3 regions of the Nocardiopsis sp. iso_40 genome follow, and region 1 is predicted to be linked to each of the others. Evidence: predicted binding sites of a transcription regulator. Region 1 holds the regulator's gene; each other region holds the start of a gene.
The links. The regulator HrcA, encoded in region 1, represses chaperone genes, less so after heat shock. The targets are predictions, from matches to a motif close to TTGGCACTCTCNNNNNGAGAGTGCCAA.

Region 1 (4,342 bases):
CTCCCGCGGGCCCTTCGACGTCGTGGTGGGGCTCGTTACCGCCCCTGGAGTGGTGACCGGTACCGGGGTGCCGGGTCCGGCGTGACCGGTTCCCGTCTCACCAGCGTCCGGTCCTGGCCTGGAGCACCGACAGGGCGGCCACTCCGGCGGTGGAGGTGCGCAGAACCGACGGGCCCAGCAGGGACCGGACCGCCCCGGCCTCGTCGAAGGCGGCCAGTTCGGCGTCGGAGATCCCGCCCTCGGGGCCGACGACCAGGACGATCCCCGCCCCGTCGGCAGCCTCCGGGAGGGACAGCTCGGACAGGCGCCGAGCACCCTCCTCGTGCAGGACCACCGCCAGGTCGGCCCCGGCGAGCAGCGCGGCCACACCCTTGCGGTCCGCCGGTTCGGCGACCTCGGGCATCCGCGCGCGGCGGGCCTGTTTGGCCGCCTCCCGGGCGCTCGCCCGCCACTTGGCCAGGGCCTTGGCCCCCCGTTCGCCCCTCCACTGGGTGACACAGCGCTCGGCGGCCCAGGGGACGACGGCGTCGACCCCGGCCTCGGTCATCATCTCGACCGCGAGTTCGCCCCTGTCCCGTTTGGGCAGGGCCTGCACCACGGTGATCCGCGGCTGCGGCTCGGGTTCGCTCCGGCGCTGGACGGCACGGCACACGAGGGTGTCCCGGCCGACGACCTCGGCCACCTCGCAGCGCACGCGCAGGCCGAGGCCGTCGGACAGGTCGACGGTCTCGCCCGCCTGGATCCGCCGGACCGCCACCGCGTGGCGGCCCTCGGGGCCCGCCAGCCGGATCCGGTCACCCGCCAGCTCCGCGGTGTCGGCCAGGAAGACCGGCGGGGTCACTTGGCTCCGAAGGCATCGCGGATCTTGGAGAAGAAACCGCCGTGCCCGGGGCTGAACCGGCCCGGGTTCTGGTCCTCTCCGCGCAGCTCCGCGAACTTGCGCAGCAGGGCCTCCTGCTCCTCGTCCAGCCTGCTCGGGGTCTCCACGTCCACACGGATGCGCAGGTCGCCCCGGCCGCCGCCGTCGAGGTGGGTGACGCCCTTGCCCGGCAGCGTGATGACGTGGCCCGAGTTGGTGCCCGGACGCAGGTCGATGTTCTCGGTGCCGTCAAGGGTGTCGAAGGAGAAAGATGCGCCGAGCGCCGCCGCCGTCATCGGCACGGTGATGGTGCAGTGCAGGTCGTCGCCGCGGCGCTCGAAGGTCGGGTGGGCCTTCTGTACGACTTCGAGGATGATGTCGCCGCGCGGTCCGCCGTTGGGACCGACCTCTCCCTCGCCCGCGAGCTGGATGCGGGTGCCGTCGTCGACCCCGGCGGGGATCTTGACGGTGCGGGTGACCTTCTCGCGCACCCGGCCCTCGCCCGCGCAGTCGCCGCAGGGGTTGGTGATGACCGAGCCCTGGCCCGAGCACTGCGGGCAGGGGCGCGAGGTCATGACCTGCCCCAGGAAGGAACGCGTGACCTGGGACACCTCGCCCTGGCCGTGGCACATCTCGCAGGTGGTCCGGTGCGAACCGGCCGCCGTGCCCTCACCCTGGCAGGTCTCGCACAGGATGGCGGTCGGGAAGGTGATCTCCTTGCTGACACCGAAGGCGGTCTCGACGAGGTCGAGTTCGATGCGGATCTTGATGCTGCGTCCGCGCCGAACCCTCTCCCGGGGCCCCCGGCCGCCGGGCTGACCACCGCCGAAGAAGGCGTTCATGATGTCGTCGAAGGCGAATCCGCCCGCGCCGCCGAACCCTCCGGCACCACCGCCTCCTCCGCCGCCGGGGGCGAAGGGGTCGTGACCCATGTCGAACATCCGACGCTTGCTCTCGTCGGAGAGGACCTCGTAGGCCTGGGTCACCTCCTTGAAGCGATCCTGGGTGGCGGGGTCCGGGTTGATGTCCGGGTGGAGCTCGCGCGCGAGCCGCCGGTACGCCTTTTTGATCTCGTCCTTGGACGCGTCGCGACGCACCCCGAGAACCTGGTAATAGTCTCTGGCCACTGAGTTACTGTCCTGCCAAAATCTGTCCGACATACCGAGCCACCGCACGGACGGCGCCCATTGTCCCTGGGTAGTCCATACGGGTGGGTCCCACCACACCGATCTTGGCCAGCGACTGGTTTCCCACACCGTAGTCGGCCGACACGATGGAGGTGGACCGAAGGCCCTCGTGGAAGTTCTCCGCGCCGATGCGCACGGTGAGCATAGAGGGATCCTTCGCCTCACCCAGCAAACGGATGAGGACCATGTTCTCTTCCAGTGCTTCGAGCACGTCACGCAGGCTGGCTGCGAAGTCGACGGCCGCGAGGTTGGCGGTGCCCGCCAGGACGATCTTCTCCTCGCGACGTTCGACGAGGCTCTCCAGCAGAACCGACAGGACCGCGACCGCGACCGGGCGGTCCTCCGGGGCCACCTGCGCGGGCAGGTCCTCCACCGCGTCCGGTACGTCGCCGAGGTGTTTTCCGGCGATGGCGCGGTTGAGCATGGCGCGCAGGTCGTCGACGACGCTCTCGCTGACCGATCCCAGCCCGTCGATGACGCGCTGTTCGACCCGTCCGGTGTTGGTGATGACGACCATCATGATGCGCTGGCCGCCGAGCGGTACGAGTTCCACGTGCTGGACCGAGGACCGGGTCAGCGACGGGTACTGGACGATCGCCACCTGCCGGGTGAGCTGCGCGAGCAGCCGTACCGTGCGGGCGACGATCTCATCGAGGTCCACGGCACCGCCGAGGAAGGACTCGATGGCGCGCCGCTCGGCCGCCGAGAGCGGTTTGACCGAGGAGAGCCGGTCGACGAAGAGCCGGTACCCCTTGTCCGTGGGCACACGCCCCGCACTGGTGTGCGGCTGGGCGATGTACCCGTCCTCCTCCAGGGCGACCATGTCGTTGCGGATGGTCGCCGGGGAGACCCCGAGGGGGTGCCGGTCCGCCAGCGCCCGGGAACCCACCGGTTCGTTGGTGTTGACGAAGTCCTCTACGACGGCACGCAGGACCGCGAGCTTGCGCTCGTCCAGCAACTCGCCACCTCCTGGCACTCCAAGGTCTTTAGTGCTAATTCTATGCCCGACCGCAAACCCGTACTGCTACCCGTCGGTAGTAACGTGCCGGGGGCCGGTTCCTCTTCCCTGACGGGCGGCGGCGTGCGCCACCCGGCCACGGGGGTTCGCACCCCTTTCGCCAGTAGACTGCACCACCGTGGCTACCAAGGGAAACGGCCGCTACGGCCGCGACGTTCTGGCGGGAGACTGGCGGCGTCCGAGGAGGGGCGCGGTACGCGAGATACCCCTCAGCCGCGACCTCGTCGTGGAGGACGCCGACGAGAGTTTCTGCGGGGCCGTGGTGTCCTGGGACAAGGCCGCGGTGACCCTGGAGGACCGGGGCGGCCGCCGCCGCGTGTTCGACCTGGGCCCGGCCGCCTTCCTGGTGGACGGGGAGCCGGTGACGCTGGTGCGCCCGGCCACCGCGCCCGGGGGGCCGCTGCGCAGCGCCTCCGGCTCGATCGCTGTGACCGGCGCGCGGGCGCGCACCGCCCGGGAGAGCCGGATCTACGTGGAGGGCGCGCACGACGCCGAACTGGTCGAGAAGGTCTGGGGCCACGACCTGCGCGTGGAGGGTGTGGCCGTCGAGTTCCTGGAGGGGGTCGACGACCTTCCCGCGGTGGTGGAGGAGTTCTCCCCGGGACCGGGGCGCCGGCTGGGGGTCCTGGTGGACCACCTGGTGCCGGGTTCCAAGGAGAGCCGGATCGCGGACCGGGTGCGGGGCGGGGACGTGCTCGTGGTCGGGCACCCCTTCGTGGACGTGTGGCAGGCGGTGCGTCCGGGTGCGGTGGGGATCACGGCGTGGCCCGAGGTACCGCGCGGCCTCCCCTGGAAGGAGGGGGTCGTGGACGCCCTCGGCTGGCGGATGGAGACGGGTGAGGCCTGGCGCCGGATCCTGGGCTCGGTCCGCGGCTACGGAGACCTCGAACCGTCGTTGCTGGGGCGGGTCGAGGAGCTCATCGACTTCGTCACGGGCCCCCACCCTCCGCAACACTAGGATTGGCCCCGCCGCTTCGTCTGCCGGGGCCTCGGACCAGGGTGGTCCGGTTCCGCCGGACAGCACCGGCCTCCGGCCCTCCGCGGTCGTCGGTACGGCCCGGTGGACCGGGCAGCACAAGCACACGCCCATCAACAGCGGAGCCGAGGAAGAGCATGAGCGAGACCCCGCCCAACCCCCCGTCCCCTGACGACGATCAGGGGCAGCAACCGCCGCAGGAGCCGGGGCCGCAGCCCCAGCCGGGTTACGGGCAGCAGTCCCAGCAGCCGGGGCAGCCCGCTCAGCCTCCGCAGCAGCCCTACGGCCAGTCCAGCGGCGCG
Region 2 (4,342 bases), 2.5 Mb from region 1:
CGGGGAGCGCACCACCCGTCACGGCGGGTGGCTCCGGTCCCATTCTGACTTCCTCCCTGACCTGAACAACGGGGCATCCTCCGGGAGACCAGATGACCACCCCCGGGGCGGGTGTCCCGGATCCGGCGCCGGGTTCAGCCCCGGAGCTGCGCCTGACGGTCCACGAACTCCTTCAGCCAGGGCAGGAGTTCGTCGGCGAGGTCGGGGCGGCGGCAGGCGAACTCGACCACGGTACGGATGTACTCGGCCTTGTTCCCGGTGTCGTAGCGGTTGCCGCGCAGCAGCACCCCGCGCACCCCTCCTCCGTCCTCCGGGCTGGTGCCGGCCAGTTCCTTCAGGGCGTCGGTCAACTGGATCTCACCGCCGCGCCCGGGCGGGGTGGTGTGCAGGATGGGGAAGACCGACGGGTCGCACACGTAGCGGCCGATGATCGCCCAACGGCTCGGCGCGTGCTCGGGAGAGGGCTTCTCGACCAGGTCGGTGACGGTGACGACGTCGTCCTCGCCGGTGGCCTCCACCGCCGCGCAGCCGTAGAGGGAGACCTGTTCGGGTTCCACCTCCATGAGCGCCACCACACTGCCGCCGTGCCTCTCCCGAACCTCGATCATCCGGCGGAGCAGGTCCGCGGACTCGATGAGGTCGTCGCCGAGGAGGACCGCGAAGGGGTTGTCGCCGACGTGCGCCTCGGCGCACAGCACCGCGTGTCCCAGTCCCCGCGGCTCGCCCTGGCGGACGTAGTGGACCTGGGCGAGCTCGCTGGACTCGCGGACCGACCTGAGCTTGCCCTCCTCGCCCTTGGCCGCGAGCGCCTCCTCCAGCTCGTACGCCCGGTCGAAGTGGTCCTCGATGGAGCGTTTGCTGCGCCCGGTGATCATCAGGACGTCGCGGAGCCCGGACGCGACGGCCTCCTCCACCACGTACTGGATCGCGGGCTTGTCCACGATCGGCAGCATCTCCTTCGGCGTGGCCTTGGTCGCGGGTAGGAATCGGGTGCCCAGACCCGCCGCGGGCACGACCGCCTTGGTGACGGGGGCGGAGTGGTTACGGGGTCGCGTCTGGTCGGTGTCTGCGCTCATGAACGGCACTTTAGGACAGACGAAGCGGCTTACGCGGACGAACGCGGTCCGATGGCCGAGAAGTCCCCGTCGTTTCGGGTGAAGGCGTGCAAAACGCAACCGGGCGTTCACCCCCTCGGGGCAGGGCCGTGCCCCTTCGGAGCGGACCGGACCGGGTGCCACACTGGGCCCATGAGTGCCCCGAACGGTCGGAGCCGACCGGACAAGCGCGAGCTGCGCGCGCGCCTGCTCACCGCACGGCGGGCCAGGAGCGCGCCCGAGCGGGAGCGGGCGGGCTCGGCGGTCCGCGAAACCCTCCTGGGACTGCCCTGGCTGGCCGGGGGCGCAACCGTGGCCTGCTACTACTCCGTCGGCGGTGAACCCGGCACCCGCACCCTCGTGCACGCGCTGTGGAAACGCGGCACCCGCGTCATCCTCCCCGTCTTCCTCCCCGACGGCTCCCTGGACTGGGCGGTCTTCGACGGTCCCGACAGCCTCGCACCGGCCGGGCGGGGCCTGGTCGAACCCGTCGGGCGCCGGCAGGGGCCGCGGGCGCTGGAACACGCCGACGCGGTGGTCTGCCCGGCGCTGGCCGTGGACCGGCGGGGGAACCGGATGGGCCGCGGCGCGGGCTGCTACGACCGGGCCCTGGCCCACAAGGGCCCGCGCACCCCGGCGATCGCGGTGGTCCACGACGAGGAGTTCGTCGGGGAGCTGCCCACGGAGCCGCACGACCGTCCCGTGGACGCGGTGGTGACCCCGGGCGGCGGACTGCACGTGTTCGAGCCCGGCGCGGCGGTCTGGTCCGCCGGGTGAGCCGGTTCCGGCGGGACCGGAGCGGGGATTAAGCCGACCACCCGGAGCGTTGTTGCTGGCGGTCGTGTCCCGAAGAGGTCCGCGACCCCACACCCCGACCGGTACGTCCGCCTCGGACGCCCCTCCCGGGCACCGGGCCCGCCGTGCGGTCGGCCTCCCGGAGCACCGGGGTCGGCGCGGAGCGGGTGAGGGGCTGTCGCGCCCGTGTTCGGCGAACGCGTACTATTTAGCAGTCAACGGGTGTGAGTGCCAGCAAGGAGGACCCGGAACAGTGCCTACGTACCAGTACGCGTGCACCGAGTGTGACGCCCAGATGGAGGTCGTGCAGAGCTTCAGCGACGATTCGCTGACGGTCTGCCCCGAGTGCGAGGGACGCCTGCGCAAGGTGTACTCCGCGGTCGGCATCGTCTTCAAGGGTTCGGGCTTCTACCGCACCGACAGCGGGAAGAGCACGACGAACAGCTCTGCCATGACCGGCTCCAACTCCGCCGACGGCGGCGCGGAGAGCAAGGGCGGCACCGAGGGCGGGGACGGCGGCTCCACCGACTCCGCCAAGTCCGCCTCGGACTCCGGCTCCAGCACCCCCGCGGCCTCCACCACCGGTGGCAGCGACAGTTCCAGCAGCAAGAGCACCAGCGGCAGCACCGCCGCGACCAGCAGCTGAGCCACCGCACCGTTGACCGCGGACGCGCCGCCGAGACCCCTCGGCGGCGCTTTTTGCCGCCTCCGCCCGGGAGCGGACCGCGAGGCCGGTCCGCGCGGCGTCCGGGGTGCGGCCCCGGCAGGTTTCCCCGGCCGCCGGCGAATTCACCCTGTGGACAACCCACCGGAGCGACCCGGACCGGCCTAGCGTTACGGGCATGGCCCACACCCCGCCCCTCTACCGGCACCGGCGCGGCCTGGTCCGCCTGCTCGACCGGTACCGGCGCGCCGTCGCCGCGGCGCTGACCGCCCTGGCAGCGATCAGTGCCGTCCTCGTCCTACGGCCTCCCCCCGAACCGAGTACCGACGTCCTCGTCGCCGCACGCGACCTCGACGCCACGGCGCCCCTGTCGGAGGGGGACCTCACCGTCCGCTCCCTACCGGACCGCTCCGTTCCGGACGGGGCGCTGGCAGCGGAGGAGCCGACCACCGGGCTCGCGCCGAACGCGCCGCTGCGGCGGGGCGAGGTACTCACCGACGCACGTCTGAGCGACCCTCCGGCACGCCCCTACGGGCCCGGTCTGGTGGCGGTCCCGGTCCGGGTGGCCGACCCGGGCGCGGTCGGCCTGCTCTCCCCGGGCAGCCGGGTGGACGTGCTGGCCGCCTCGGGCCACGACGGGTCGGGCGGCCCGCCCTCCCGAGCTGGTCCGGCGGTCGAGGTGGTAGGGAACCGTCCGGTGCTCGCGGTGCCCTCCGAGAGCGACGGGGGCGGGGAACGGGGAGCGCTGATCCTCATCGCCGCCACGTCGGAGGAGGCGAGGGCACTGGCCGGGCACGCAGCCACTTCACGACTGTCCGTCACTATCCGCGGTTGACCGATGACCAAAGGTGGTGAAAGCTGTCGGGGCGCCCGACCGGGCACATCAGAAACCACGAACACGTAGGGCAGTTCCATGGAAGGCTTCAAGAAGTTCCTGCTCCAGGGCAATCTGGTGCAGTTGGCCGTAGCGGTCGTCATCGGCGCCGCCTTCGCCACCCTCATCTCCGCGTTCACCGAGGGGTTCGTCACCCCGCTCCTCGGCATCTTCGGCGGCGTCCCCAGCTTCGCGGACCTCTACTTCGAGATCAACGGCAGCCAGTTCCTGTACGGCGCCTTCGTGGACGCCCTGATCTCGTTCCTGATCACCGCCGCGATCCTCTACTTCTTCGTGGTCATGCCCATGGGCAAGCTGATGCTGAGGTTCGCCAAGGCGGAGGAGGCCGTCACCCGCACGTGCCCCCACTGCTGCACCGAGATCAACAAGAAGGCCACCAAGTGCGCCCACTGCACCAGTGAGGTCGCACCGGAGGCCGCGGTCTAGGAAACAGGGCCGGGAGTCCGGCCCCGCACGCGTGAGGGCGGCCCCGCGGGGCCGCCCTGACGGTTCGGCCGACGGTACCGTCGGCCCGGGGCGCGTCCGGTGAACGCGCCCTAACCCTCGTACTCCCAGTGCCAGGGCTCGAACGGGCTGGACTTCGCCCAGGCCGGGTGGATCCAGTTGTACTTGGCGCCGTGGGTCTCCATCCAGTTCCACCGTTCCGAGCGGAAGTTCTGGATACCGCAGCCGAGGTCGAGCGCCTGGCCCAGACCGTGGTTACTGGTCCCGGGGACCGCGGCGAACCCGGGCGGCTGCTCGGCGTAGACGCGGTGCTGGTTCGGCAGGTCACGGTAGGCGCTGGTGATGCACATGTTCTCGCCGAACTCCTCGACGTACTCCATGTTCAACTGGAGGAAGTCGACGGCGGCGTCGGCCCTGAGGAACTTGTCGTCGTAGAGCGAGCAGAGGGCG
Region 3 (4,342 bases), 2.4 Mb from region 1:
CGACTTCGGGAACGTCACCCGCGAGGAGATCGAGAGCGGCCCCAAGAACATCTGGCGCTACCGCTCCCTCCTGCCGGTCCCCGACAACGTGGCCGAGCTGCCGAACATGAACCCCGGCCTCACCCCGCTGGTGCGCGCCGACCGCCTCGCCGCCGAACTCGGCCTGAGGTCCCTGCACGTCAAGGACGACTCGGCCAACCCCACGCACTCCTTCAAGGACCGCGTAGTCGCTATCGCGGTCGAGGCCGCCCGCACCTTCGGCTTCACCACCCTCTCCTGCTCCTCCACCGGCAACCTCGCCGGTGCCGTGGGCGCCGCCGCCGCACGGGCCGGCTTCGAGTCGTGCGTGTTCATCCCGGCCGGACTGGAGGAGGGCAAGGTCGTCATGGCCGCCGTGTACGGCGGCAAGGTCGTCGCCATCGACGGCAACTACGACGACGTCAACCGCTTCTGCTCCGAGCTCATCGGGGACGAGGCCGGGGAGAGCTGGGGCTTCACCAACGTCAACCTGCGCCCCTACTACGCCGAGGGCTCCAAGACGCTGGCCTACGAGATCGCCGAGCAGCTCGGCTGGCGCCTGCCCGAGCAGATCGTCATCCCGATCGCCTCCGGCTCCCAGCTCACCAAGATCGACAAGGGGTTCCAGGAGCTGATCAGGGTCGGCCTGGTCGAGGACCGCCCCTACAAGGTGTTCGGTGCGCAGGCCACCGGCTGCTCCCCGGTCGCCAGGGCCTGGGAGAACGGCCACGACGTGATCCAGCCGGTCAAGCCGGACACCATCGCCAAGTCCCTGGCGATCGGCAACCCCGCGGACGGCCCGTACGTGCTGGACATCGCCCAGCGCACCGGCGGCTCGGTCGAGCACGTGGGCGACGACGAGATCGTCGACGCCATCAAGCTCCTCGCCCGGACCGAGGGCGTCTTCGCCGAGACGGCGGGCGGCGTGACCACCGGCGTCCTGTGCAAGCTGGTGCGCGAGGGCAGGCTCGACCCCGAGGCCGAGACGGTCATCGTCAACACCGGTGACGGGCTCAAGACCCTCAACGCCGTCGACTCGGGCGTCACCGCCACGATCAAGCCGTCCCTGGACGCCTTCAAGGCCGAGGGCCTGGCCTGAACCGCCGCCCCGGGGCGAGCCCCGGCCGTATCCCGCCGCACCCACTTCCCAGGAGTACGAACACCATGAGCGCCAGCGTCCGCGTGCCGACCATCCTGCGCACCTACACCGACGACGCCTCCGAGGTCACCGCCGAGGGCGGCACCCTCGCCGAGATCCTCGACGACCTGGAGGCCAACCACCCGGGCATCCGCGCCCGCATCCTCGACGACAACGGCAAGGTCCGCCGCTTCGTCAACGTCTACGTCGGCGACGAGGACGTCCGCTTCGAGAAGGGCCTGCAGACCGAGGTCAAGGACGGTCAGCAGGTCTCGATCATCCCCGCGGTCGCCGGGGGCTGCTGATCGCACGAACCGTGTTGAGGGGGCGGGTGCCGACTGCACCCGCCCCCTCAACGTGTCCGGGGAGCCGCGACCGGGCCGGCTCTTCCGGCGCCGGCGGCGTGCGCGCGCTCCCTGCGCCGACCGAGCACCTGACCCCCGTCGCGCCTGCCCGGGGCCTTGACGGGGCCCGTGGGGTCGGTGGGGTCGGTGGGGCCTGTGGGTCCCACGGGGATCCCCTCGGATGCGCACCCAGGGTTCGTCATCTGTTCGCCGAACGCTCAAATCACCAGATAACAGGCTGTCCGTGCAGGTGGGAGGCGTGTCCGGGGGTAGGGAAATCGTGACCACATCGTTTGCACTCTCCATGGCCGAGTGCTAAAAAAGGGAGTGGTTAGCACTCACCTCTACCGAGTGCTAACCGGATCGAGGCTGCGAGACCGTGGCCCTCCGGCAGCAGGGTTGCCGGGTAGGACGCGGTCGTCCGTCGCGGGCGCACGCCTCGTCCCATCGCGTATCAGCCCGGTCACGGGAGGACAAGAACTCAATGGCAGCCAAACTGATCGCGTTCGACGAGGAGGCCCGTCGCGGCCTCGAGCGTGGCATGAACCAGCTCGCGGACGCCGTGAAGGTCACGCTCGGCCCGAAGGGTCGCAACGTCGTTCTGGAGAAGAAGTGGGGCGCCCCCACGATCACCAACGACGGTGTCTCCATCGCCAAGGAGATCGAGCTCGAGGACCCCTGGGAGAAGATCGGGGCCGAGCTGGTCAAGGAGGTCGCCAAGAAGACGGACGACGTCGCCGGTGACGGTACGACCACCGCCACCGTCCTGGCCCAGGCCCTCGTCCGCGAGGGTCTGCGCAACGTCGCCGCCGGCGCCAACCCGATCGGCCTCAAGCGCGGCATCGAGTCCGCCGTGGCCCGCATCAACGAGGAGCTCGGCAACCTCTCGAAGGACGTCGAGACCAAGGAGCAGATCGCCTCCACCGCCTCCATCTCCGCCGGTGACACCCAGATCGGTGAGACCATCGCCGAGGCGATGGACAAGGTCGGCAAGGAAGGCGTCATCACCGTCGAGGAGGGGCAGACCTTCGGGCTCGAGCTGGAGCTCGCCGAGGGCATGCGCTTCGACAAGGGCTACATCTCGCCCTACTTCGCCACCGACCTCGAGCGCATGGAGACGGTCCTCGAGGACCCCTACATCCTCATCGTCAACTCCAAGATCTCCAACAACAACGAGTTCCTGCCCGTTGTCGAGAAGGTCCTGCAGTCCGGCCGCCCGCTGATGGTCATCGCCGAGGACGTCGCCGACGGCGCCCTGCAGACCCTCGTGGTCAACAAGATCCGCGGCACCTTCAAGTCCGTCGCCGTCAAGGCCCCGGGCTTCGGTGACCGCCGCAAGGCCCAGCTCGGCGACATCGCCGTGCTGACCGGCGGCCAGGTCATCACCGAGGAGGTCGGCCTCAAGCTCGAGAACACCGAGCTGGAGCTGCTGGGCCGCGCCCGCAAGGTCGTCGTCACCAAGGACGAGACCACCATCGTCGACGGTGCCGGTGACGCCACCGCCATCGCCGGTCGCGTGAACGAGATCCGCAACGAGATCGAGCGCACCGACTCCGACTACGACCGTGAGAAGCTCCAGGAGCGTCTCGCGCGTCTGGCCGGCGGCGTGGCCGTCATCAAGGCCGGTGCCGCCACCGAGGTGGAGCTCAAGGAGCGCAAGCACCGCATCGAGGACGCCGTCCGCAACGCCAAGGCCGCGGTCGAGGAGGGCATCCTGCCCGGCGGTGGCGTCGCGCTGCTGCAGGCCAGCGTCCCCGCGTTCGAGAAGCTGGAGCTCGAGGGCGACGAGGCCATCGGCGCCGACATCGTGCGTCGCGCCATCGCCGAGCCGCTCAAGCAGATCGCGGTCAACGCCGGCCTCGAGGGCGGCGTCGTGGCGGACCGGGTCAAGAACCTGGAGCCCGGTTTCGGTCTCAACGCCGCCACCGGCGAGTACACCGACCTGTTCAAGGACGGCGTCATCGACCCGACCAAGGTCACCCGTTCCGCTCTGCAGAACGCGTCCTCCATCGCTGGTCTGTTCCTGACCACCGAGGCCGTCATCGCCGAGAAGCCGGAGAAGGCGGCGGCCCCGGCCGGCGACCCGACCGGTGGCATGGGCGGCATGGACTTCTAGCAGGTCCGTGACACCCGGGCCCTCGGGCCCGTAGGCGCATGAGGTCCGGATACGCGACCTCGCCCGCGACGACCGGGCGGTCCCCGCAGGGGGCCGCCCGGTTTCGCCGTTACCGGGCCCGGCCGCCCGGACGGACCTCGTCGGTCAGCGGATGCCAACCCCCGGAGCCGGGGAGCGCCTGCGCCGACTCCGGTCCGTGGGATCCGGGGGCGTAGGGTTCGGGCTCCGTCGCCAGGTCCACCACCGGATCGACGATCCGCCAGGACTCCTCCACCACGTCGAAGCGCACGAACTGCTCCGGGTCGCCGGTCAACGCCCCGTGCAGCACGTGGTCGTAGGCCTCCCGGCCCCGGCCGAGCTGGCGTCCGACGTCGGCGCCGAGCACCAGCCGTGCCGGGGAGCCGCTCTCCGCCCCCGGCTCGTTCAGCAGCATCTCCAAGGTCAGGCCCGCCCGCGGCTCCAGTTGGAACCGGACGAGGTTGGGCGGTCCCGGGTAGAGGTCGACGGCGGGCCGTTTGAACTCGGCCACCGCCTCCCAGGAGGTGAGCGGCATGTGTTTGCCGGAGCGCACGTAGAACGGCACCCCCGCCCAGCGCGGGTTGTCCACCCGCATGCGCAGCGCGAAGAAGGTCTCGGTGGTGGAGTCGGGCCGCACCCCTGCCGTGTCGAGGTAGCCGCGGTAGCGGCCGCGGACGGTGTCGGCCGGTTCGAGGGTGCGGACGGCGC

Region 2: the regulator HrcA is predicted to act here: its motif matches at 2,098-2,124, upstream of AC0VYD_RS03490 (FmdB family zinc ribbon protein).
Region 3: the regulator HrcA is predicted to act here: its motif matches at 1,793-1,819, upstream of groL (chaperonin GroEL).

What each region holds. Positions count from the first base shown of each region.
Region 1 is NZ_CM149666.1:4,306,610-4,310,951, forward strand. Features, by position in the region: gene AC0VYD_RS18785 (16S rRNA (uracil(1498)-N(3))-methyltransferase) at 98-841, opposite strand; gene dnaJ (molecular chaperone DnaJ) at 838-1,986, opposite strand; gene hrcA (heat-inducible transcriptional repressor HrcA) at 1,991-3,004, opposite strand; gene AC0VYD_RS18800 (DUF3097 domain-containing protein) at 3,183-4,022, shown strand.
Region 2 is NZ_CM149666.1:801,882-806,223, reverse strand. Features, by position in the region: gene galU (UTP--glucose-1-phosphate uridylyltransferase GalU) at 135-1,076, opposite strand; gene AC0VYD_RS03495 (5-formyltetrahydrofolate cyclo-ligase) at 1,248-1,871, shown strand; gene AC0VYD_RS03490 (FmdB family zinc ribbon protein) at 2,143-2,535, shown strand; gene cpaB (Flp pilus assembly protein CpaB) at 2,732-3,388, shown strand; gene mscL (large conductance mechanosensitive channel protein MscL) at 3,467-3,874, shown strand; gene AC0VYD_RS03475 (D-alanyl-D-alanine carboxypeptidase family protein) at 3,985-4,342, opposite strand, start outside.
Region 3 is NZ_CM149666.1:657,583-661,924, forward strand. Features, by position in the region: gene thrC (threonine synthase) at 1-1,117, shown strand, start outside; gene AC0VYD_RS02855 (ubiquitin-like small modifier protein 1) at 1,183-1,461, shown strand; gene groL (chaperonin GroEL) at 1,985-3,616, shown strand; gene zwf (glucose-6-phosphate dehydrogenase) at 3,726-4,342, opposite strand, start outside.